2 regions of the Lactobacillus sp. B3795 genome follow, and region 1 is predicted to be linked to the other one. Evidence: riboswitches for the same ligand, from Rfam matches in the RefSeq annotation. Region 1 holds a riboswitch; the other holds the start of a gene.
The links. Region 1 has a riboswitch for thiamine pyrophosphate ahead of J3U50_RS05880 (acetylornithine deacetylase). Riboswitches for the same ligand answer to the same signal wherever they lie in the genome.

Region 1 (20,975 bases):
TATCAACCATATTTCAATGAACTGTACTGATGTTGATAAAGCATTCGCAGCCGCTAAAGAACAAGGCTTCGATGTTTTAGACGACGAAATCCAATCAATCCCAACTTTCTGGGACAACGGAATCCGTTTCTTCAACATTCAAGGTCCTAATCACGAAAAGATCGAATTTTGCCAAATTGTAAAATAATATCTTTCGATCATAAAAAGCACCCAAGCATAAGCTTGGGTGCTTTTTTTATTCAATATTTAAGATGGCATCGAATACCAATTGTGGCAGTTGAATTGCTTCACTAGCACTCTTTGACTTGTTCAAACTTTGACGTCGCAATAGTGCTTGTTTCTTTGAAACGCTCTTCTTGTCGCCACTAACCGCCGCATTCTTCCTCAATGGTGGTACATCAACTCTGGCCACCACTCTTCCCTCAATATATCCCTGTACAGGCATTGGATACAGTTTGCGTGGAATTACATACTTTAGTTTATGAACGATTTCTTGAGCCAATTTTTCGGCATTCAAGCGGTGAACGATGAAGGTTAGTTCATCCACCGGTGAGTAGTTCACATCAATCGTAATTTTGACGATATCTGATTCGACGTATTCCATGAATTGACTATCGTAGGTCGCAAAACCATGAGTAATTGACTTCAATTGATTGAAGAAATTAAACGCGATTTCGGCTAACGGAACGCTATAAGTCATCTTCACCAATTGATCCGTGTTATCCATGTCCAATAGAACTCCGCGACTCTTACTTAGCAGCGTCATCACGTCGTTAACCGTCTCGCTTGGCGTTTCAATGACAACCTTATTGAACGGTTCTTCGATTGTCTTTAAGATCGAAAAGTCCGGTAAATCAGACGGATTATTAATCGTCTTTAGTGTTTCGTCATTCTTGGTGGTATAACGATAGTTAACATTTGGTGAAGTGATAATCACGGACATCCCAAACTCATTAATTAGACGTTCGCGGACAATTTGGAGATGGAACATCCCCAAAAAGCCACAGCGATAACCTGGTCCCAATGAATTTGAGACGTGTTCAGTAAATTCAATCGAAGAATCGTTTAGTTTCAACTTTTCCATCGCTACTTTTAAATCATCAAAATCGGCATCCTTGGGATAAATTCCTGCAAAGACGACACTGTGAGCCGGTTGATATCCAGCCACCGCCTGCTTGGTTTGACGAGATTGACCGGTGATGGTGTCACCAACACGCACGTCTGCTGGGTCCTTGATTCCGGTGATGACATAACCAATATCACCCGACTTTAATTCCTTTAATGGTAATAATTGCGGGCTGAAAATTCCCACTTCTGGGGTTTCAAACTTCACCTTTTGGTTCATCGACATTAGTTTATAGTTGGCCTTAATCACCCCATCAATGATTTTCACATACGCGACGACTCCTTGATATGAATCGTAGTGAGAATCAAATATCATCGCCTTTAATGGTTTAGTTTCATCACCCTTGGGACTTGGAATGCGGTTGACGATTGCCTCTAGGACTTGATCGACATTCAAACCGGTTTTGGCTGAGATATGGATAATGTCGTGCTCTAAAAATGATTCGTCTAATTCGTAAATTTGTTGTTCACACATATCGACTTGGGCGCTTTGGTTGTCGACCTTATTGATGACTGGAATAATCACTAGATTGTTGTTTTTAGCGATCCGGTAGTTGGCAACAGTTTGGGCTTGGACTCCTTTGGTCGCATCCACCAACAAGATAACCCCGTCACTGGCTGACACACTCTTTTCAACCTCGTAGTTAAAGTCGACGTGTCCCGGCGTGTCGATTAAGTTTAATTCGTATTCTTGACCGTCGTTGGCACGATAAATATTACGAACAGTTCTTGAGCGAACGGTTACCCCGTGGTCTTGTTCGACCTTCATGTCGTCTAAGACCTGTTCTTCATTGCCACGAAAACTAAAGGTGTCAGTCATCTTCATGATTTGATCGGACAATGTCGACTTTCCATGGTCGATGTGGGCAACAATCGAGAAGTTGCGAATATTTGCTTGTTTCATCATAGTTACTCCTTTATTTGCTAAGTAACCCCGTTAGATAAAAGTCGAAAGTTTCCATTGAGTCGTTTAGGATACTAACCTTAAAATCATCCATGTTTCCCGGAATTGGTTCTTGGTTAAACGAATCCAAATTCGATAGATTAATCAATCCACTGGCAATGCTGCTTTGAATAATGAAGATTTTGTTGGCAGTTTTGACGTCGATTGATGGAAATGAATCATGAATGAATTGTGCTAATTGTTCATGGACTTCATATAACTTCTTGCGACCTTCAATCGTCTCTTCTCTAGATGCCTTTCCCTCTAAGACGGGTCCGCGAAGTGCGTTTAACTTAATTAATGTTAGGTGGTTTTCAATTAAGTCCTTGGTATTAGCTAGTAGAAACGATTTTAGTTCATCTACGGTTGTTAGCTTGGCTTGTTGTAATTGGTTTAGTGTTTGTAAAAAGAAATCCTGATATCCCACCAAAAGTAGGTGCATGAATATGTTTTCCTTGGTCTTGAAGTAGTTAAAGACCGTTCCCTTTGCGACGTGGCTTCTTTGCGCAATCGCGTTGATGGAGATATCATAAAAATCTTTTTCTTCAAACATCTTGAGTGCAGTTTCTGCAATCAATGCTTGTTTTTGTTGCTTTTCATCAGCAGTTTTAATATTCATGATTGGCTCCTTTTTCTAAATTGACCGTTGGTCATTATTGTATACGAAGAAGAAAATTAATACAACAAAAAAAACGCCTGATCGAAACAATCAGACGTTTTTATTTTAGGCTGCACGGTAAACAATTTTCTTGGCGTGCTTATGATGAATCTTCTTCACACTGTATTTGTAGTGTCTTTTAGCCTTATTATGCTTCTTAGTTTTATAAGAATGATGTAGCTTCTTGTGCTTTAGGTTCTTCTTAACCTTGTAAGTAAGCTTCTTTGCGTATTTGTACTTAGCATGCTTACGAGTCTTCTTCTTAGCTAACTTGTAAGTATATTTCTTCTTAGTATGCTTCTTGTACTTCTTAGCATGTTTTTTTGCGATACGTTTCTTTGTAGCATGGTTTAGCTTGTAAGTGTACTTACTATGCTTTTTAGCGTGCTTCTTGTAAGCCTTCTTGTGACTCACCTTTTTAGTAGTAGCGCTTGCATATTGGTAAGTATTGTTAGCAATTGCAATCTTCTTTGTAGCTTGTTTTTTCACGTGATATGCACGTTTTACATGCTTCTTGGTGTGATGACTTACTTTATTAACAAGTGGTGTGTATTGGACCTTTTTAGCCCTTGCAGCGGTAGTCTTAGTAATCACTTGTGTCTTAGCAGCCTTATGTAAAACATTGGCTGTAGCATGTTTTTTGATGTGTCTAGCGGTTCCTGTTTTGGCAACGATACGCTTTTGACCGTTAGCAGTATTTTCGGTGGTCCAGAATGCTAACTTACGACCACCAACTGGAATAGTATCAGCATCTAGAGCTTCACCTAGTGCCTTACTTTGGTACTTGTCAGTGTATTGCCACAAATCATAGTTGTACTTTGGATTTGGGGTGTAGTTGGTGTAATTAGCCAACCATACCGCACTGTAAGCATTCAAAGTACTTTGTTGGAATTGATCCAAGGTTGATTGTGAACTGTACAAGATAACCGGTTGATTGGTTAGTTGTTTCATCGCGTTTGCCCAACTTACCGCATTTTGATCGGATGTGTTGGTAAAACCAGTTTCAAAGTCGTTTACATAGAATCTAGCGTTTGGTGCTAGTGAATGTAGACGTTGTGCTTCTTCTTGGGCTTGAGCAGAGTTGGTGTATCTACTGTAGCTGTATACACCGTATGGAATGCCATACTTGTCCATCAAGCTGATATTATTATTTACCTGTTGATCATGATATTGACCATCTTGAATTCTTAAAACAACGAATTTAACTTCATTCTTTAAATTCATTACTTGTTGATCATTTAATTTCCCCTGAAATTCGGAAATATCATAGGCCACTGGTGTGTATGGTTTAAATGATTGAGTTGTATCAGCGTGAGACTTGATACCATTCAAAGACAAGGCCATTGTTGATCCTAACGCCGCGGAAAATAATAAATGTTTTATTTTTTTAGAATCATACATTTTCCAATACCTTCATTTCGAATATTTTTTGTCACAATAAAACCAGGTCAAAATAACCTGGTTTTTTAATGCATTTACTTAAGTGAAGTTACCATTTCTAATGCTGTGTTTAGAGAGTTAGCTTTAATTGAGTAAACGTCATTACCCATTTGCCAAGTAATAGTTGCTGAACCGTCGATTTCAGCGGTAATGCTACCCTTGCTTTCTGGAACTGGTAGGTTGTGGTTTTGAATGTAATTTACTACGGTCTTACCCTTAGTAGTTGCGGCACCCTTGTACTTACCGAAGTTACTACCGTGTGTTAGTAGTGACCAGTTACCAAAGTTTGCTTGGATGTATTCTTGTCCGGCACCCTTATCTGAGTGACCAACAACGTTGTAACCTAAGTCAACTGATGGTAGACCAGCAACGTTTGCAGCAGCTTGGTAGCCAACTTGTTGCATTGCAGCTGAATCACTTTCATAAGTGTGCTTAGTGTAAGTAGCGTATGTTGAACCGTTGTTTAAGTAGCTAATTGTAAAGTTGGTCTTGTTTCCATCCAACTTAGCATTTACGCTTTCGTTTGAATCTAAACCATTGCTTTGTGGTAGCTTTTCATTTCCTAATTTGTTTGCAATTTTGTCATTGCTTGATGATGATGATGAGCTCATCTTGCTAGTTTGAGTAGTTGAAGTTGAACTTGATGCATCACTATTGTCGCTTTTCTTTTGTCCACAAGCAGTTAAAACTAATCCTAAAACTGCAACTGCAGGTAAAATTTTCTTCCATGCTTTCATAATGTAGGACATCTCCTTAAAAAACTATTTGAGAACAGTATAACAAAACATCAGTGTTACGTTAATAAAGTTTGTATTAAATTCTTGTTACTTTATCATAGATTACCGCAATAATATAAATGATTGTTTCTATCGTTGCGATAAAGAAACTCACTGGTAGGTTCGTTACAAAGCTTAAGTATAGACCAAACCAAGTACCAATTAAAGAAAAGACAAATGTCAAAATGGTCATTGACCAGATACTGTGCACGAAGTAGCGTGCTGATGAGGCTGGAATGGTCAATAGAGCAAAGATTAGAAGTGATCCGACGATTTGAGCTGTCACGCTGACAGTACATGCAAGTAGAATCAAGAAAATCACTGATACTAAGGTGTTGGCACGGGAGTTAAAACTAGCACCAACGTTATCAAATGAGTTGTATTTTAGTTTTCTGTAAATCAAAGTCGTAATTACAATGATGGCGATACTTAAGCCCACCAAGGTTTGTACATTGCTGTAACTAATTCCAACGATACTACCGAATAAGATGTTGGTAGCATAACTGGATTGGGTATCGGCCAATGATAGGAATAAAATTCCTAATCCAATAAAGAATACCGAGAAGACACTGATTGAGGATTCACGACGGCTCACCCTTGAGCCAACGGTACCAATCATCAATGAACTTAAAACGGTGAATAATAGCATCCCTAAAATTGGGTTAGTTCCCAAGAAGACACCAAATGATGCCCCTGAGAAACTAATTTCGGAAAGTGTGTGGGTGAAGAAAGCAGTCTTTCTAGCAACCACGAATACCCCCATCAATCCACATAAAATGGAGATGAAGAAACTAGCGACGAAGGCGTATTGCATGAATGGATAACTTAACATTTCTAACATTATTGGGCCTCCTTCACTGGTTTAATGGTGCCGGCTTGATTGGCAATGTTTAAATCATAGTCACCGTATTGTTGTACTAAAACTGGATCATGGGTGATGAATAGCACGGAAGCACCAGTTTCTGCGATGACGCTCTTAACCACGTCTAATAGCATAAATTTGGCTTCTTTATCCAAGCTAGCGGTACTTTCATCCAAGATTAGTAGCTTAGGTTGTGATACCAATGCTTGAGCCAAGTAGACACGTTGTTGTTCCCCTCCGGAACAGCTACCCAAAGGTGTGTTGGCCAAATCTTGTAACTTGGTCATTTCGATAACTTTTTGGACACTTTGTTTTTCTTTTTTGCTCAACCATGGCAGTATTGAATGTTGTAAACCTAATCCGATAAAATCAAAGACGGTCAATGGATAGTCATCATCAATATTTCTTAATTGAGGAATATATTGCATATCTGATCGTTTGATTTTGGATTGAACGTGTTCATTTTTATTAAATTGTTTTAAAATAGTCTTTATTAATGTTGTCTTCCCAACACCATTTTCACCGGTTACGCAGGTTAAGGTCTTGGCGAAGATATCAAAAGACAAATCGTTAATTAATTTACGGTTCTTAACAGCTACGTCTAAATCGCGTACTGATAAGATTAAATTGGATTCTGTACTCATCATTAATCCTCACTGTCTCAATTATTTATATATCATTGTAGTCTGATTATGAAAACAATCAAACATCTGATATATATTAATTTTTGTTATATAATTGATTTTAACATACATAATACAATCGGGGTGATAATTTGGTTAATCGTTTTATAACTAGATTCAGGGAAACACCAAACAAAAAGCTGATTTACCGCGGTGTCGTAACTTTTATCCTCTTAGTAATTTTAATAATCGAATTAGCCAGATTTTTATCATTACCTAAGGTTGATGCCACTACTTTATATCTACGTGAACAACCCAATGACGAATCAAAAGTCGTTGAAACAATTCCACATGGTCGTCATTTGAGTATCATCAAGTCCAAAAATAATTGGTGGTACACCAAATATAATGGTCAAAAAGGCTGGGTCCCTTCATGGTTGGTCGGAGTCGATGATTACAACGTCAAAACCGGCGACAAGTTAGCCCAAAAAACAATCATTATCGATCCTGGCCACGGGGGTGGCGATTCAGGGACCCTTTCAGTCAACCAAAAGTACATGGAAAAGACATATACCTTACAAACCGCTAAAAAAGTGGCCGATGAATTAAGAAAACGCCACGTCAATGTCGTGATGACTCGTACCGATGATACCTACGTGACATTGAAGAAACGAACGGATATGGCCAGTGATTATCATGCCGACCTCTTCGTTAGTTTCCACTTCAATTCAGATAACGGATACGGCAGAGCCAACGGTTATGGTATCTACAACTACCACAAGAATGCGGTCAAGGTCGCCGACCAAGTCGCAGACGGATTAGACAACCTCCCCGTTTCAAATCGTGGTGTCTCATTCGGTAACTACTACGTTTTACGTGAAAACAAACGTCCAGCAATCTTATGCGAAATGGGCTTCATGGATAGCTCACACGATCTTCCATATATTCAAAGTTCTACTTACCAAGAACACGTCGCAAAAGATGTCGCAAAATCACTCGATAAGTACTTCAATTAGATAAAAAAATATACTTTGTGTCTAAATTTAGTCACTTTTTTTGTGCTCAAAACGTTTATAAGACAACATTTATAACATTTTCTCTTTTTTTAGTTATAATAATTTTTAGTTAGAAAATACATATTAAATAAAAATTTGGAGGAAAATGTAATTCATGAAGAAATCAACTAAGATACGACTAGTATCTCTAATTTTAGTTGGCATATTATTAGGTTTTTTATCGGAAATGTTTTTAACAATTTTTTCTCAATGGACAACTAAGATGATTACATCATCTACTATAAACGTATTCTTTTCTCTATTGGGTCTTTCTATTTGTTGTGTCATTTTTGTGTTTTCTTATTTGGGAATCGTAAAAAATGACGAAAAATGGCCTATTAGAGCTTATTTCACTACGTTTATTTTGTATGACGTTATGATCGTATTTGGCGGTGAACTTTGCAGATTATTCATATTAACGTTCACTCAATCATAATAATAATTGACTATAACCATCGCAAAAATGTCTTGTTTTATTAATTTATCTTTACTATTTTAAAATTTTATATAATTTTCAAATAATGAGATATAAATGTATTTCTCTTAAACTATAATTAGACCCGTTACATAAAGGTTCTAATAAGGGGGGGAATATAGTGGATAAAAAGACAAAGAAACGATTAATCAACATATCTATCACTGGTATTGTTCTTGGTTTTATGTCTGAACTAGCCTTAACAATTCTCTATTCATGGCAGATTGATTTTATCAAATCTTCATATATATACTTTGGCCTATCCATTATATTAATGGTTGCAATTGGCCTTCTAATCATATACATGTTCCTTAGAATAATTATGGTCTACCCATTAGGAGCTAACTTTCACTACCTACTACATTTCGCAGTCTACGATGTATCAATATTAATAGGCGGATCTCTGGGTAAGGTTATACTGACGAAAGTTATCAATAGCCTAAAATAATAATTTATGGGAGTTCTATGTTTAAATGAAAAAGCAACGTTTATCTCAGTTAATCAACATGGCTTTAATCGGCTTCGAAACTGGGGCCATTTTATTATTACTGGGTGATTTAACCCAATACGTGTTACTTGATCCTGAAGGCGCAAATCTATTTGAAATCATATATGGTGTAATTGCGGTCATATTGTCACTAATCATTTTCTATGAATCTAATAAAAAATTCTATCCATTAACGGATTGGCAATACCAGCGAAATTTACTCGTGTTTGAAGTTTCCTTTTTCGTAGGTATATTCATTGCGAAAATAATCATTGATTTATTCATATAAAAAAGAGACCTCGAGGGAGGTCTCTTTTTTAGTGGATGCCTTTTTTAACTGCCCTAAAGAATAGGAAAAAAATGATTGCTACGTGAATAACAAAAATAAGTACAAATAACCAAACTAATTTCTCATAGCTACCGCCATTTTGAATAACGTTGGCTAGTTTAATAACATAATATCCTGGGAATATTTTTTGAATATCAGTAACGACATCAAAAAATTTGTTTTGAGCGAAGGTGTAAAAAGGCATTATTAATAGAGCAACCACACACATAAATGGGAAGCCTGCCACATCTAATAAATCGGTTTTAGCAACTACCCCAATCAAAAAACCGACAAAACTAAAGTAAATCCCCAATGACAATAAAATAATTATTAATAATAATGTAGATAGGTTAAAGGAAATTGCGCCAAAAATTCTCGCTTCCAATGTCAATATACATAGGATAAGTAAATTTAGTAGAATTTGTTGAATCATCGAATCCATTATCCATCTAAACGGGTTATAAGGAGTGGTCTTAATTGAAATCAAATAATATTCCTTCGAATTCCCTATCCTTTTCCCAAAGGTAACGATTGAATTACCAATTATGCCCATAAGCGCGCTGATAATAAACCATGTCATTGTTAAATTTTTTGCAAATGTGCCGATTCCTAAATCCATAAAAATAAACCAAATCGCAGGAAAAACGATTGTAAAAATTAAAAATCTTTTATTACGTAAAACTGTTTTTAAATTAATTGTATTAATCATGATTCAAACCTCCGTTATTAGTGCGGTACCATTGTTCAACAGTTTGATTATGACTATGAATCTTGTCAACAGACATGTCATTTTCAATTCTGCCGTCCTTTAGCAATAGGACTCTCGAAAAGAACTTATCAATTTGGTTGAAATCATGAGTCACCATTAGTATTGATCCGGTAACGTGTTCAAGATGGTTCCATAAAATATCAATGGTTTCCAAATCCATCCCTACTGTTGGTTCATCTAAAACTAGTAGCTTTGAAGGTGACATTAAACTTAATAGAAGAGATAGTCTGCGTTTTTGTCCACCTGATAATGACCCAACATAATGGTCCATTAATTCAGTAAAATTAAATTCTTTTACCATGGATTCGATGTGGTTATTATCTTTTACTTTGTTTAGTAATTGGGTTAGTTTAAGTAGTTCACTAACCTTCATATCATTAATCAACACGTCGTTTTGAGGCATTAGCTTTAAGCCTTTTTTCTGATTAAAACTAAATTTCACATCACCACTGTCAGCATTTTTAAGTCCCGCCATAATGCTAATCATTGTGGTCTTACCAGATCCGTTTAAACCTAATAGAGCAATCCTTTCATTATCATAAATGTCTAGACTCAAATCGTTTAGTACTTGGTTGTCATATGATTTATTTATATGACTAATTGAAACTAATTTATCTTTATCTGACATGTTACCCATAATTAAGTTATCTAGACTAGTGTTAAAAATTTCAGCAATACTAATTAACTTGTCGATGCTGGGTTCGGATTCGCCATTTTCCCATTTTGAAATTGACTGTCTAGTAACGAATAATTTATTAGCTAACCCAGCCTGTGATAATTGATTTTTTCGGCGTAAATCAATCAACTTTCTACTAAATATGTTTTTTTCCATTTAATCATTTCACTCCTTTTTTCGAATTACTTTTTATTATCACTAAAAAATTTTTTATGTATATAACATCCCGTCCAAAAGCGGATAATCCTCTTTGACAACCTCGCAACCTAAAGTTGCATCGTTGTCATATCAACATTTATTATACCTTTAATGTGAGTGGAAAATGGCTAAGTTTAATCATAAATAAAAAAGAGACCTCGGGGAGGTCTCTTTTTTTAATACAATTTGATAATCGCAACAGCGATTAACATCACGACTAAACCAATATATTTCATAATGCCAACCGGTTTTTTCAGTGAATTCAATAAGCCGTATTTGTCGACCATTACACTTCCGAATAAGTTACCCAGTAGGACTAAAACAACGGTGGTTCCGGCACCAATTTGTGGGCTTAAGAATGCGTTTGATAAAACAAAGATGGCACCCAAGACACCACCGAGCCAAATCCACCAAGGATTGCCCTTTCCAATCGCATCTTTGGCGTGAACGTAAGAACGATCAACTAGTCCGGTAATCACGAATAAGATGATGGTACCGACTAAAAATGAGATAAAGGCCGCATGGATTGGTGAGTGAAGTACTACTCCAAGATGGCCATTAACTGGCGCTTGAGAAGCTTGAAACATCCCCGCAACGATTCCTAGAATCTGCCAAGGCAATTGTTTAGCCTTATCGGAACCATTGCTTGCCTTCTTGTCTAGGACAACCATCAAGATACCAATGACTAGTAGGATGACTCCGATTAATCTGATAATGGTAAATGCATGTTGGTCTGCGTCAAATAAGGAGAAGTTATCGATAATCATCCCCATGATGATTTGACCGGTAATTGGCATAATCACCGTTTGCACCGCCCCTAGGTAAGGGAAAATTAAAACGTTAGTGGTTAACCCGATGACACCAAACAATCCGCCCAACCAAATCCATGCTGGTTGGCTTGTAAACAAGTGACTAGAAAAGAATAGTGATTTGCCACTCAATAAAGTGGCAAAAAGTAACGCGATGGTTCCAATCGTAAACGATAGCATTGAAGCTAGAAATGGTGATCCACCAGCTCGATTCTTCAAGTTTGTATTGACCGAGGTCTGAATGGGTAAGACCAATCCGGCTAATATACCGAGTCCGTATAACATTAAAATTCCCCCTTAGTTATGTACAATAAAACCTCCCGGCACGGGAGGTTTTTAGTTTATATATTATTATTACATGTAAAACCTAATTCGTCAGAATAAATGCTTATTCTTCAACTGCTAGACCTTTCAATGCAGGAATAGTCATCATAGTGATGAAACTGATTAGGTATAGTACTGATAGCATTGCCATGATTACTAGTAATGAATGGCTTTCCATCAATAAACCGATAATGGCTGGTGAGAATCCACCAATCGCACGTCCGAATCCCATGATGAAGTTGTTTGCAGTGGAACGAACTTCGGTTGGGTATAGACGACTGATGATGGCACCGTATCCACCGTACATACCGTTTGAGAAGAAACCAAGTACTGTTGATGCTAGTAGCAATGTGAAACCATTGAATGAGAATGTAATTCCGTATACCGCTACAGAAGCGACTAGTAGGAATAATCCAAAGGCCTTTCTAGGTCCAATCTTGTCTAGGATTGTACCGAATGTTAACATCCCGGCACTCATACCGATGATAGTAACGATTGTCCATAGTGATGAGCCGGCAACACTTAAACCAAGTTTCTTTTGCATGATTGAAGGTAACCAGTTAATTAGACCGTAGTATCCGGCGATTTGCACAATTACCATTACGATTAATGCGATAGTTTGGTATGCCAATCTTGGTGTTGCGAATAATTTCTTTACAGAAACCTTAGGACGCTTGCCTGTTTCCATTGTATCAATGAAATCTTGGCTTTCGTTTAGGTTCTTTCTAATGATGAAGGCAAAGAAGATTGGAATAATTCCGATTAGGAAAAGTGAACGCCAACCGAATGCTGGAATCATGATTGCGGCTAATACGGCTGCCATCATTGATCCAACTTGCCCACCGATTGTGGTGATTGACACAGACTTTCCTAATTGCTTTTTCTTGAATGATTCAGCCACCATGGCAACACCTGAACCATATTCACCCCCGGCACCTAGGCCGACACAAAAACGTAAAATAGCAAAAGTAATAAAATTCTGGGCGAACATAATTCCGGCAGTTGAGATGGCGAAAATGAAGATGGTGTAGGTCAAAATACGTACTCGACCGAAACGGTCAGCTAAAAGACCAAATAAAATACCACCCAACAACGATCCAAAAGTAGTAACTGTTGAAAGCATTCCAGCAGCTGCAGTACTAATGTGTAAACCGATAATGATTGAAGACATTGCAAATGAGATGAATGAGATATCCATGCTTTCTAGCATTTGTCCAATCGATGTCGATGCTAAAACCCATTTTTGAGCCTTAGTCGTTGAAGTGTGGTCTTGCGTGTTTTCCATTATTCAATTCCTCCAAAATGAACGCTCACTGTCGTTCCTTATTTTTTTGAAATATCCGTTTTTAGATATTTTATAAAACTATACTCTTTAATCTTTTCTAATGCAAGTTTCATTTTTTGGTTGCTTTATTCTGAGAAAAGCGTATATTGTAATCAGCATATGATTTTAAATTAGTCCAGAGAGGCTAGTAAATCGACGAACGGAATAAATGGACCCTAATTTGTCGTATAGTCTCTGAGGCTATACGACTTTTTTGTTGGAGGGAAACGTATGAAACCAGTATTCATTGCACTAGATTTTGTCGATGCACCCACTGCTTTAAAATTTTTAGATCCGTTTAAAGACGTCAAACCATTGGCGGTAAAGGTCGGTATGGAACTATTCTACCGCGAAGGAGCAAGTATCATTAGAGCTCTTCGCGATCAAAATATCGACGTCTTTTTGGATTTAAAACTACACGATATTCCACACACCGTACAACAAGCTGCCAAACAAATCGGCCAATTGGATGTTCAATTCACCACCGTTCATTCATTAGGTGGAAGCGAAATGATTAAGGCTGCCAGACGTGGACTAGACGAAGGTGCCAATCAAGCAGGTGTCGACGCTCCACAATTACTTGCAGTGACGCAACTAACCTCAACATCAGAAGAACAACTCCATGATGAAGAATTAGTCCCCGTTTCAATGGCCGAATCGGTATCACACTTGGCTAAAATGGCCAGTCAAAGCGGTGCCGACGGTGTCATCTCTTCTGCACTAGAAAACAACCTGATTCATCAAGCGGTTTCCGATGAATTCAAGTGCATCAATCCAGGAATTCGCCTTCCCAGCAACAGTGTCGACGACCAAAAGAGAGTCGTGACACCAACAAAGGCTTTTGAATTAAACACTAGCGGAATCGTCGTGGGTAGAAGCATCACTCAATCAGACAATCCGGTACAAACATATAAAGACATCTACAACGCAGTTAATGGAGGAATCAAATAATGAATACTAACCAATTAATCGCTTCAGACCTTTTAAAAATTAACGCAGTCACCCTATCACCCAACGAACCATTTACTTGGGCATCAGGTATCAAGGCGCCAATTTACACCGACAACAGAATCACCATTAGTTTCCCAGAAGTTCGTACCCACATCGCAGACGGTTTAGCCGAATTAATCCGCAACAAGTTTCCCGAAGCAAAAGTAATCGGTGGTGTCGCAACCGCCGGAATCCCACATGCCGCCATCGTTGCCGACAAGATGGACCTTCCAATGATTTATGTGCGTTCAAAGCCAAAGGATCACGGTCGGGGTAAGCAAATGGAAGGAAGCATCGACGAAAACGCCCCAATCGTTTTAATTGATGACCTACTTTCTACTGGAAAGAGTGTTTTAAACGCTGCGCAAGCACTTAAGAATGAAGGATACAACGTGATTGGTGTCGTGGCCATCTTCTCATACGAACTTCCTGACAGCACTAAGAACTTCAAGGAAGCGGGTATTGAATTTGATACACTAACCAACTACTCCACAATCATCGAACAAGCCAAAGAAGAAAACAGTATTTCAGACGATGAATTAGTCGTGCTCCGTAAGTGGCGTGACGATCCATGGAACTGGATGTAAACAAAAAATCCCACAAAATGTGGGATTTTTTTATTTGATTTTGGGCCAATCTTGATGGTTATAAGCCATGTCCCAAAATAGATATTCATACCTGGTGGTATTTTTGAAAATTTCGGTTAATTCCTTGAGCTCTTCTTCAGATTTTCCAGCAGTAATTTGATCCAATAAATCGATTGTCCAGTTGGTTAAGTCGGTGTACTCATCATCGCTGTAAATCGCTACCCAATTGGCGTAGAGCGGATGTTTGGCTCCCGGGGTATCTTTTAATAAATGACCGATTTGATTGTAGCTCCACATGCATGGCAGCAAGGCCACTAGGACCTTATCCACCCCGCCACTTTGGCCAACGGAAAGCATATAATTGGTGTAGCTTAGAGTCACCGGAGTGGGATTAGCGTTTTCTAGTTCGGCTTCTTCAATGCCAAATTCCTTGGCGTAACTACGATGCAAACCCATTTCGGTATTCAATGTTTCACTCAATAACTCGGCAAACTTGCCCTCAACGGCTAGGTCGGTCGCTTTAATCGCACCCAGCGCAAATAGTTTGGCGTAGTCGATTAGGTAAACGTAATCTTGAACCATGTAGAACTTAAATTTTTCAATATCAAGAGTGCCATCAGCCAATTCTTGAACGAATGGATGGTGATGGTTCGCCTCCCAGATTGGTTTAAGTTCGGTTACTAAACGTTGACTGAACTTCATCACTACACCTCCTTTTTGGTGTTTAGCCATTCATACATGAATTGAACTAACACCTTGGTGTATTTAACGAGGTCGGAAATCTCAACGGATTCATCGACGGAGTGGGCTTCGTCGATAGTTCCGGGGCCGTAAATGGCAGCTGGAATATTGGCGTGGCCGAACCATCCCCCATCGGTAACACTTGGTGAAACATCGACAATTGGTGCTTCATTCACAACAACTTGGTGCGCATTTTTTAGAATGGAAACCGGTTTTGATTTCGTATCTAAATCAAGTGCGGGGAAAATTTCGCCACGATCTTCGACCATTGATTTTCCGCCCCACTTATAGATTGGCATGTGGTCTTTTAACCAGACATCAGCCTGTGCGACGCGGTGTAGATGGTCCTCCACCTCTTTGATTACTTCTTGGTAATCTTCGTTTGGATAGAAGTGAACGGTCACCCATAAACGACATTCATCGGCGATAAAGGCGGCGTTTCTACCACCCTCGATGACGGCCGGATTGATGGTATCTGACCCAGGCGCAACGCCAGGGTAGCTCTTGTTAACTGCCCAATCGCGTTCCAATTCATTTAATCCGGTAATAATTTTAGTCATCTTTTCGATGGCACTGGCACCCTTCAAGTGGCCGCCGGCATTCATCATTTGGCGTCTGGTAGCATCGTGGAAAGTTTGGTCACTTTTGACCGTAATCCAACCTGTGATGACCCCGCCTTGACCTTGAATATGGAAATCACTGATGTCCCCGACAATCGCAAAATCGGCCTTGTGGCCATGCTTAATCGCATCCCAAGTTCCAGCCTCACCACTTTCTTCACCGATGACTGATTCAAACTTCAATTCACCCGGTAAGGAAACATTGGCGTCGTTTAACACCTTAATCGCCATTAACATGGCAGCGATAGCACCCTTCATATCCGCAACACCACGACCGAATGCCTTGCCTTGTTTGACTACCATTTCAAACGGATTAGTTTGCCACTTTTCGTCTTCTTGGATGGAGGCGACGTCCATATGACCGTTTAAAATTAGACTATGGTATTGGCTACTTTCAACACTATTCTTGGTACCGACAACAATAGAATCGTGTTTGTATAAATCCCATTGATCGATGTCAAAACCATTTGATTTCAAAAAATCGACTATGTATGATTGCGCATCATCTGAATTTCTTCCAGGTGGTGCTGGTGTTGGAAACGCAACTAGTTTACTTAAAATTTCCAGTAACTCCTCTTGATGATTGTCAATCTCATTAACTAATGCTGCAATATCTTGTTCCATGAACAATATCTCCTTATTCGTCACCGCAAGAAAAAAGGGATTCTTCGATAGAAGAATCCCTTGTAATTGGTCCATTTGTTATGTATGTACCGATTTTCAAGTCAACTTCCTTTCGCTGGTACTAACCAGATTCAAGTTCAAAGGGTCAAATTAATTCTCAGCTACATAGCTCCCCTAGTGACGTTAATTTATTAACTTGATAACAAGTATAATTTAAAAAGATTTTGAAAGCAAACTAAAAAAAGATTCCAGTAATCTGGAATCTTTTCGATTATTTTATAGAATTGGTGAGAATAAACGACTAAATACTTGTTTGAATTTCAACCAACGTGATTGTTTTTCAAAGTCCGCATAAGTCATTAATTTACTGCTTCTGATGTCGTTAACGTAGATTGAATGTAATTGTTCAGCCAATCCTTCGTCGTAGATAAACGCGTTAATTTCGAAGTTTAATTTGAAACTTCTAAAGTCCATGTTGGCGGAACCAACTGACGCGATTTTACCATCGACTAAGACGGTCTTGGCGTGAATAAATCCATTTTCGTAGAAGTAAATTTTGACACCATATTTTGATAATTGTTTTGCATAGTATTGAGTTGCACGATATACGAATGGATGATCGGGCATGCATGGCACCATGATTCTAATATCAACACCTGACATAGCAGCAGTTCTGATGGCGTCTAAGGCACTATCGTCTGGAATCAAGTATGGTGATTGAATCCAACAGTAGTTCTTGGCGTTTTGAATCATCTTGATGTACCCCAATTTGATTTGTTGTAAATCAGAGTTAGGCCCACTGGATACCACTTGGATATTGGTAGAACCTTCTTGGTATACCTTAGGGAAGTAGAAGCCCTTAGTTTCTTCAACATCAATCTTGTGGTCCATGTCTGTAACATTCCAGTCCAAGATGAATTGGGCTTGTAGATGATGAACGGCTGAACCAGCAATTCTCAAGTGAGTATCACGCCAGTTACCAAACTTCTTCTTACGACCTAGGTATTGGTCACCGATGTTAAAACCACCGATGTATCCGTACTTACCGTCGATAACCACAATCTTTCTGTGATCTCTAAAGTTCAAACGGAAGTCCATTACGGCTGAGTGGGTGTGTAGGAATGGTTCTACAAATCCACCGGCTTCACGCAATGGGTCGAAGAAATGGTGCTTGTTTCCCATTGAACCCCAACTATCGTAGATAACGTGGACTTTAACGCCTTCCTTAGCTTTTTTGATTAACTCTTTTAAGACGCGATGACCGATTCTGTCATCATAGAAGGTATAAAATTCAATGTTAATTGAACTTTTAGCGTTTTTAATGTCGGAAATAATGCAATCAAATAAGTGATTACCTTCGGTGAAGACCTTAACATGGTTTCTTCTAGATAAGTCAGTAACGTCTGAGGTTTTGAACAGCTTAACAAGTGTTCTGTATGAGTATGAGACCTCATCAGCTCTGATTTTTTCCGGATTGTTATGTATCTTGCCTTGTTCTTTTAGGATGTCATACATCAATTTATTGTCTTTGTATTGGAAACGGAATAAACGTTTTTTAGGTAGTTTTCTTCCAACGAATGCATAAATCAAAAATCCCAGCACAGGTAGGAATGAAAGCACTAATAACCATGCCCATGTTGCGGCAATATCACGTTCTTCTCTAAAGACTGTAATCAATGCCAAAATTTCATTAATTAGAACAATGGAATATAGGATGTTTAAAAGCATAATTATCCCTCCTTTAAGCTTAATATAGCATAATTATAGCACAATATATTTCGCTTTTAGCTCATCATGATATACTATAAGCATATAAATCTAAGGAGGTTAGACTATGACGTCGACAATCGAGCTTAGAAATACCCTAACTTTGGATTATGAAGTAGGGCCATTCATCTCACTAATTGTTTCATTTAACGAAATTAGTAACAAAAATGATTATTTAAATTTAATCGAAACTGTTAAAGAAGAATTCATTCAAAAACACGACGAAAATATCTGGCCAAGATACGAAAGAAAATTAAGAAGATTCAACTTTGATCGCGCAAAACATATCGGAAACGGTTCTGGTGTTGCACTATACGTTAGTTTTAAAGCCATCCATTCATTTGACTTAACCCAACCTGTTAAGACCCAAATCTCAATCGATGACACCATGAACGTGGCGCAACTAATCAAGGAAATCGAAAGCCAACTTCACTACCGCGTTTTAATCCTACGCGATAACGACTTTAAGCTACTAAGAGTTGATAACGGTCACTTTAGTATCTTAAACCTTGTGAACAAGCCAATTCCGGTCCTTGTAAACAACGATAAAAACAAATACTTCATGTTGGTTAAAGAATACCTAAGCGATTTATTTGATGACGATGACTACCTACAAACTGTGGTGGTTGCCAGCGAAGAAAACCGTAAGTTATTCAACGAATTAGCTGACCAAAAGACATTTGCGAAAGACATCGTAAGCAAGGTTGATGTGGACGATCTTGGTCCCGACAAGATTTCTGAAATGATTAATGAATTGAACCAACAATTCTTTGACAAGTTAGCAAACGACAACAAAATTAAATACGAAAAAGCTAGTGATCACCGTTTAGTCGCAACCGATTTACGCGATATTATTTCAAACGCACTATCCGGTAAGATTGATACTTTATACATTAGCGAAGAAAGCTACAACAAGACTTTAAATGATTTAGCAATCACTACCATTGGTTTCGCAGGAAACGTTCTACTAATTCCAAAGAGCCAAATGCCAATGAACTTGGACTACGCTGCAATCACATTGAAGTTTTAATGCAACAAAAAAAGACCTAGATTTCTAGGTCTTTTTTTATTTGGTTATTCTACATAACCATGTGAGAAGTCCCAACTACCAACTGGGTTAAATGTAACACCCTTAACGTTAGTCTTTAATGCAACTGGGTTAGATGTTTGGTAGAAAGGTACCGCACCTACTTCTTTATTTACTAGCTTACCTGCTTTAACTAAATCATCCCATCTCTTAGCTGGGTTATTAGCGTCTACAGTGTTTGACTTGTTGATGTAGTTATCAAATTCAGCATTTTGCCACTTACTAAAGTTGATTGAACTATTTGATGTTCTGATGCTCAAGGCTGAGATTGGATCAGCATAACCTGGGTCCCATCCAGTTACTACTAGATCAAAGTTGCTGCTAAATAATCTTGAGATTCTTTGTTGGCGAGGAAGGTTAACGTTGCTTACTTTCAATCCAGGTAATTTTTGGAATTCGGCTTGTAAGTATTCAGTTGTTGCCTTAGCAACATCGGTATCGTCGTAGGTTAAGGTTAGGTTCAAAGACTTCTTACCGACTTCTTTTAGTCCTTCCTTCCATAGCTTCTTAGCTTTGTCTAAGTTGTAATCAGCAGTTCCTTTTACATATGCTGCCGCCGCATAATCCTTGCCCTTGTAGTTAGCTAGACCATCAGCAACAAATCCCTTGGTTGGGTTTGAGCCATCCCCTAATACATCTGTTACATAGTCTTTTCTATCGATTGCTAAAGATAGTGCTTCTCTTAGTTTTAAGTTCTTAAATTCAGGATCTTTTTGTTCATTTAATTCTAAATAGTTTGAATACATAGTTTTGTACGTATGTAATTCTTTAGAACCTTTGAAGTTCTTTACTTGTTGTTTTCCAGAAAGTGAAAGTTCGTCCAATGAACCAGTTTGATATTCATTTAGACCAGTTTGTTGGTCCTTAACAACCTTCATGTTTACCTTGTTCAAACGAACAGTTGAGGCATCGTAATAATTTTCGTTCTTAGCCAATGTCCAAGAATCGTTGGTTCCTGTCCAGCCAGTAACGGTAAATGGTCCGTTGTATACTTGTGTGCTGCTTGAAGTACCGTATTTTTTTCCGTACTTAACAGCGACCTTTTTATCTTGTGGGAAGAAGGCGGAACTAGTCAAAAGTTTCTTAAAGTATGTTTGTGGTGATGATAATTTAACCACGAAAGTGTATTTATTTGGTGCACTAACCCCTAGTTTGTCGGGACTTAGTTTACCGGTACTAACTTCTTTGTAGTTAAGTAAGTGATCCATTAGATATGAATCTTGAGAAGCGGTCTTTGGATCGACAGTTCTTTGGAAACCATAAACGAAGTCGGCGGCAGTAACAGGGTCACCATTGCTCCATTTTGATTTTCTTAAATCAAATGTATATGTCTTTCCATCTTTTGATACCTTCATGCTCTTAGCCACACCATATTCATATTTGTTGGCTGATGGACTAAAGAAGAGACCTCTATCGACATTATTTAATGTTGTAGAACTAGTGATATCAACACATTTTGATGGATCCAAAGTGATTAGATTCGCGTTTTGCATCCAGTTTAATGATTGATTCTTCGCACCCTTTGATTGGGCTGATGAATTACCACATGCTGCAAGTGATAATGTGACTGTTGCTAAAAATGGTAGTAGTAATAATTTTGATTTTTTCATATTAGATTCCCCCTAGTACACCTTTTGGCCAAGTTTATATACAGATTTATCTGCTTGTTGAACGGCTTTAACGTCTG
Region 2 (4,123 bases), 120 kb from region 1:
CGCTTCCTTAATGTCATCGAACATGATAGGTGATGCTCCGATGAAGTTGATGGCGTCGGCCACGTGTTGTGGTGTTACCATGTTTGAGATACTTAAAATGATTGGTGAGTTTTCTCTGATTTGTTTGATTGTAGTCATTATGCATTCCCCTTTAGACGGTTGATGGTTTGTTTGATATCAGAACTATCGATGATGTCTGAGATAACTGAGACACCGTCGACGTTGGTAGTTAGCACTGCCTTGGCGTTATCTTCCTTGATACCACCGATGGCAACGGCTGGATGAGTTGATTCTCGGTATAAACGGTTTAGCTCATCAATACCGATCGCTGGTTTGACCTTTAGCTTGGATTGGGTTGCGAAGATAGGACCAATTCCAATGTAGTCCAGTGAATCCACATTGTTGGCAGTTCTAACCTCATCTAAGGTGTGGGTAGATAGTCCAATAATTTTGTTGGGACATTCCGCAATCACGCGTTCAATCTTGGTGTCGTCTTGGCCGACGTGGATTCCATCGGCATTAATTTCCTTCATTAAATCGATATCGTCGTCGATGATGTAAGGCACGTTGTACTTGGCGGTGATTTCCTTTAGTTGAATCGCCACCTGTAGTTTTTCCGCATCGGTTAGTATAGAACGGTCCTTTTCACGGTATTGAAACATAGTGATGCCGTTCTTACATGCATCCTCTACGATTTGGATTAGTTTATCGACGTCGCCGCCAACGTTTTGACTACCCGCAATGAAGTAGACGGCTAGTTGTTCTTTAGCGAATTTCATCTTCAGCCCCCCAGTGATTTAGTGGTCCATGACCATGTCCGACAATGATTTCTGATTGTAGGATGGTATCAATGTAATGTTTTCCTTCAATGATGGCTTCCTTGATGGATGCGCCCTTAGCTAGGTTAGCGACAATTGCGGATGATAGGGTGTCACCAGTGCCGTGTTTTCTGACGGTGTCATACTTTTTACTTTCGATGGTAAAACTAATTCCGCTTTCTAGTAGGACGTAATCGGTTAAGGTATCACCTTGTTGGTGACCACCCTTGATGATGACGTTCTTGGCACCTAGTTGTTGAATGTGTGCAGCAGCTGCAATTACATCATCGTTGGTTTCAATCTTTTGACCATATATAACCTCAGCTTCTGGGAGGTTGGGGGTCACGATGTCGGCGATTGGCATTAGTTTGTTGATGATGGCTTCGATACCGGAATCATCCAGTAACCTAGCACCACCCTTGGCAACCATGACTGGGTCGACGACAATGGGGTGAATGTTGTGTTTTTTGATGTTTGCGACGACCGCTTCGACGCGTTCTTGGTCAAATAAAGCACCGGTTTTGGCAGCCTTGATGTCGAAATCATCGTATAGTGAATCAAACTGGGCGTTGATCATTTCCACGGGTGTAGGTAGGACGGACTGCACACCCAATGTGTTTTGGGCGGTCAAACCAACTACGACGTTGGTAGCAAAGACGTGGTGTTCTTGCATCGTCTTGATGTCGGCTTGCATACCGGCACCACCACCGGAATCTGAACCGGCAATCGTTAATGTTTCAGGGACTTTTTTACTATTCATGATGACTACCTCCATGAATAATGTCGGCAAAGCGCCAGTCTTGTTGGTAGAAGGCTTGTTCCCAGAATTCCCATTCTAATTCGGTACTCTTTAGGAAGAATCCCTTGGCCTCGTTGATTTCTTCTTGAGACATGTCCTTTGATAGTTCGTTTAGCATCTTGAAGAGTTTTTGAGTTAATCCACCGTCTGCGTCTTCATCATCGGTTAGGTAGAAATCGATCCAACTCTTGAATGGATTGTCAGCGGTGTTTTTACCCGTGGCAGTTAGCTGCTTGGCAATTTCATTGTATGTCCATGGACATGGTAGTAAGGCACAGATGATGTTGGCTAGACTACCAGTTCTAACGGCACGATACATATGTGATTGGTATAGGTAAGCCTTAGGGCTTGGGGTAGCGTGTTGAAAACTTTCGTATGTAACGTTAGCAATATCGCAAAAGACGTGGTGAGGGTGGATTTCACTGTTTAGAATAAAATCGATATTTTCAGCGAAGAATCGCATGTCCTCTCTGTCCTTTAGGATGGGGATGATACTAGCGTAAATTTTGATGAACTCAGATAAGTATTGAAAATCTTGTTGAACATAAAATTTTAGTGCTGCATCGTCGACGTGACCGTCACCGATACCTTTAACAAACGGGTGGTCAAAGATTGCTTCCAAAATCGGGTTAGCTTCCTTGACTAGTTGATGTGAAAACATGAAACAATACCTCCAGTTTGCTGCCGTAAATAAAAAATACCCTCCCACACGAAGGTGGAAGGGTACACTTGGATAGACTAAGTCTAATTCTTTACTTGGAGTGCGCCTGACTTCCTTCGCTAGTGTTAACTAGATCAGGTTCAATGGGTGTAATCTCAGCCGAAAAACGGCACCCCAGTGGACAGCATTTTTATATTTAATTCATGTATAAGTATATCTGTTTTGAACTATTTGTAAACATGATAATTTTGCCAAATAAAAAAGACGCCGTCATAGCGCCTTTTTATTTTTTATTGGTAAATTTCGAAGTGAATTTGGCCCATCTTATCGATTGAGACTCCGAATTCTTGTTTAGCAGAACTATCGAAACCAATTCCTAGGAAGTTGGCAGCGTGGCCCCAATCAGAAGATGCATCATCAAACATCATGGCACAGATGGCACCGTAGATGCTTTCCTTAACGTTAGCCATAGTAACGGGTCCGTTAATGTATGAGCTAGTTAGTAGGGAACCGGCGATGTTTTCACCGTAGGCAGTGAAGTTGTTAGCGGCGAAGACGTCGTTTAGGACTGAAACATCGTGACCACCCTTTTTAGTGAAGTCCCAGTTATCGTTGTTGTAGCCGATGGCAACATCGGTAGATGCCTTTAATGCACGATCGGTAACTGTTAGATCTTGGGTGTATGGGTAGTTGTTAGCTAGCTTGTGTCTTAAATCATTAACAAGGTTAGCAGCGTATTGTGATAGTTGACGTTGTTGGTCAGTACTAATGTTATTGATGTTGACCGTGGTGTTAATGTCTTCGGTGCTTGGGTGGAATGTGTTAATTTGACGACTTTGCTCAATTGAGCCATCTGAAGCTGTGCCTTGGACCATCTTCTTGGTGTTAGTATCGAAACTAAATAGGTATCCGGCAGGGATGTTTAGTGTGTCTGATGCATTAGGAGTGGCATGATCATCTGAAGGATAGTTAAAACCATCTACTGATTGATAGTAATTTGAATCAGTAGTTTTATTGGTGTCGGTAGCGATTGGTGCAGTGGTGCTAACAATCACCTTTTTGGCTGCGGTGTCTTTCTTGACTACTTTTTTAGGCGCCTTTGGCATGACTTTCTTCTTAGAATCTACCTTTTTTCTAACTTTGGTAGCCTTTTTGCTCTTCTTTGGTTGCTTCTTCTTGGCTTTGGTAGTCTTCTTGGCGTGTTTCTTTACGGCCTTTTTCTTCTTAGTGGTCTTTTTGTGTTTAGCCTTAGAAGTTTTCTTGGCCTTTTTCGCTTTTTTGGCAGGCTTTTTCTTGTGATGAGTTTGCTTGGTAGTTTGGGCATTAGCGGTGAGGTGGGTTTCACTGATGCTTCCGGCAAACAACATGACAGTCAGAACGATTAATAGTAGTGAAAATGCTTTTAGTTTTCGCATAACGATATCTCCTTATTTTGTACGAATCTTTTTATAAATATAACTATACCAAATGTTTTTAATAATGGAATTGATTTTCACTTTGTGTTTTAATTAAGTCAAAGACAAGGGGAGATATTTAATGACTAAATTTAAACGTGCATTTGCAATGATTATTACTGCCGTCATTGTGGCATTAGGATTAACAGCTTGCGGCCAATCTACCTCAAAATCGACTGCGAACAAGAACACTACTACCAATGTATCGGCACAAGCTTCAGTAAGACCTTCAAAGAATGCTTGGAAGCACTCATCTGAAAAGAAGGCTTACCCAAATATGAAACTATCAAATAAGAACTGGCTAGATGTTTCAATTAAGAAACAACGTGTCTACGTTAAAAACAAGGCGGGCAAGGTCTTATACACCATGCTATGCTCAACTGGAAATGAC

Region 2: linked by a shared signal. The riboswitch ahead of tenA (thiaminase II) and the one ahead of J3U50_RS05880 (acetylornithine deacetylase) in region 1 are both predicted to bind thiamine pyrophosphate.

What each region holds. Positions count from the first base shown of each region.
Region 1 is NZ_JAFNPE010000014.1:112,645-133,619, reverse strand. Features, by position in the region: gene J3U50_RS05965 (VOC family protein) at 1-187, shown strand, start outside; gene lepA (translation elongation factor 4) at 236-2,029, opposite strand; gene J3U50_RS05955 (TetR/AcrR family transcriptional regulator) at 2,043-2,687, opposite strand; gene J3U50_RS05950 (GH25 family lysozyme) at 2,793-4,127, opposite strand; gene J3U50_RS05945 (hypothetical protein) at 4,202-4,903, opposite strand; gene J3U50_RS05940 (metal ABC transporter permease) at 4,980-5,774, opposite strand; gene J3U50_RS05935 (metal ABC transporter ATP-binding protein) at 5,783-6,448, opposite strand; gene J3U50_RS05930 (N-acetylmuramoyl-L-alanine amidase) at 6,580-7,443, shown strand; gene J3U50_RS05925 (hypothetical protein) at 8,079-8,405, shown strand; gene J3U50_RS05920 (hypothetical protein) at 8,431-8,733, shown strand; gene J3U50_RS05915 (hypothetical protein) at 8,762-9,481, opposite strand; gene J3U50_RS05910 (XRE family transcriptional regulator) at 9,474-10,373, opposite strand; gene J3U50_RS05905 (DMT family transporter) at 10,592-11,509, opposite strand; gene J3U50_RS05900 (MFS transporter) at 11,613-12,833, opposite strand; gene pyrF (orotidine-5'-phosphate decarboxylase) at 13,104-13,823, shown strand; gene pyrE (orotate phosphoribosyltransferase) at 13,823-14,449, shown strand; gene tenA (thiaminase II) at 14,480-15,151, opposite strand; gene J3U50_RS05880 (acetylornithine deacetylase) at 15,154-16,434, opposite strand; TPP riboswitch at 16,525-16,620, opposite strand; gene cls (cardiolipin synthase) at 16,711-18,162, opposite strand; gene J3U50_RS05870 (hypothetical protein) at 18,269-19,231, shown strand; gene J3U50_RS05865 (peptide ABC transporter substrate-binding protein) at 19,276-20,898, opposite strand; gene J3U50_RS05860 (amidohydrolase family protein) at 20,911-20,975, opposite strand, start outside.
Region 2 is NZ_JAFNPE010000014.1:2,908-7,030, reverse strand. Features, by position in the region: gene thiM (hydroxyethylthiazole kinase) at 1-138, opposite strand, end outside; gene thiE (thiamine phosphate synthase) at 138-779, opposite strand; gene thiD (bifunctional hydroxymethylpyrimidine kinase/phosphomethylpyrimidine kinase) at 766-1,578, opposite strand; gene tenA (thiaminase II) at 1,571-2,278, opposite strand; TPP riboswitch at 2,373-2,465, opposite strand; gene J3U50_RS05385 (SEC10/PgrA surface exclusion domain-containing protein) at 2,569-3,693, opposite strand; gene J3U50_RS05380 (L,D-transpeptidase) at 3,815-4,123, shown strand, end outside.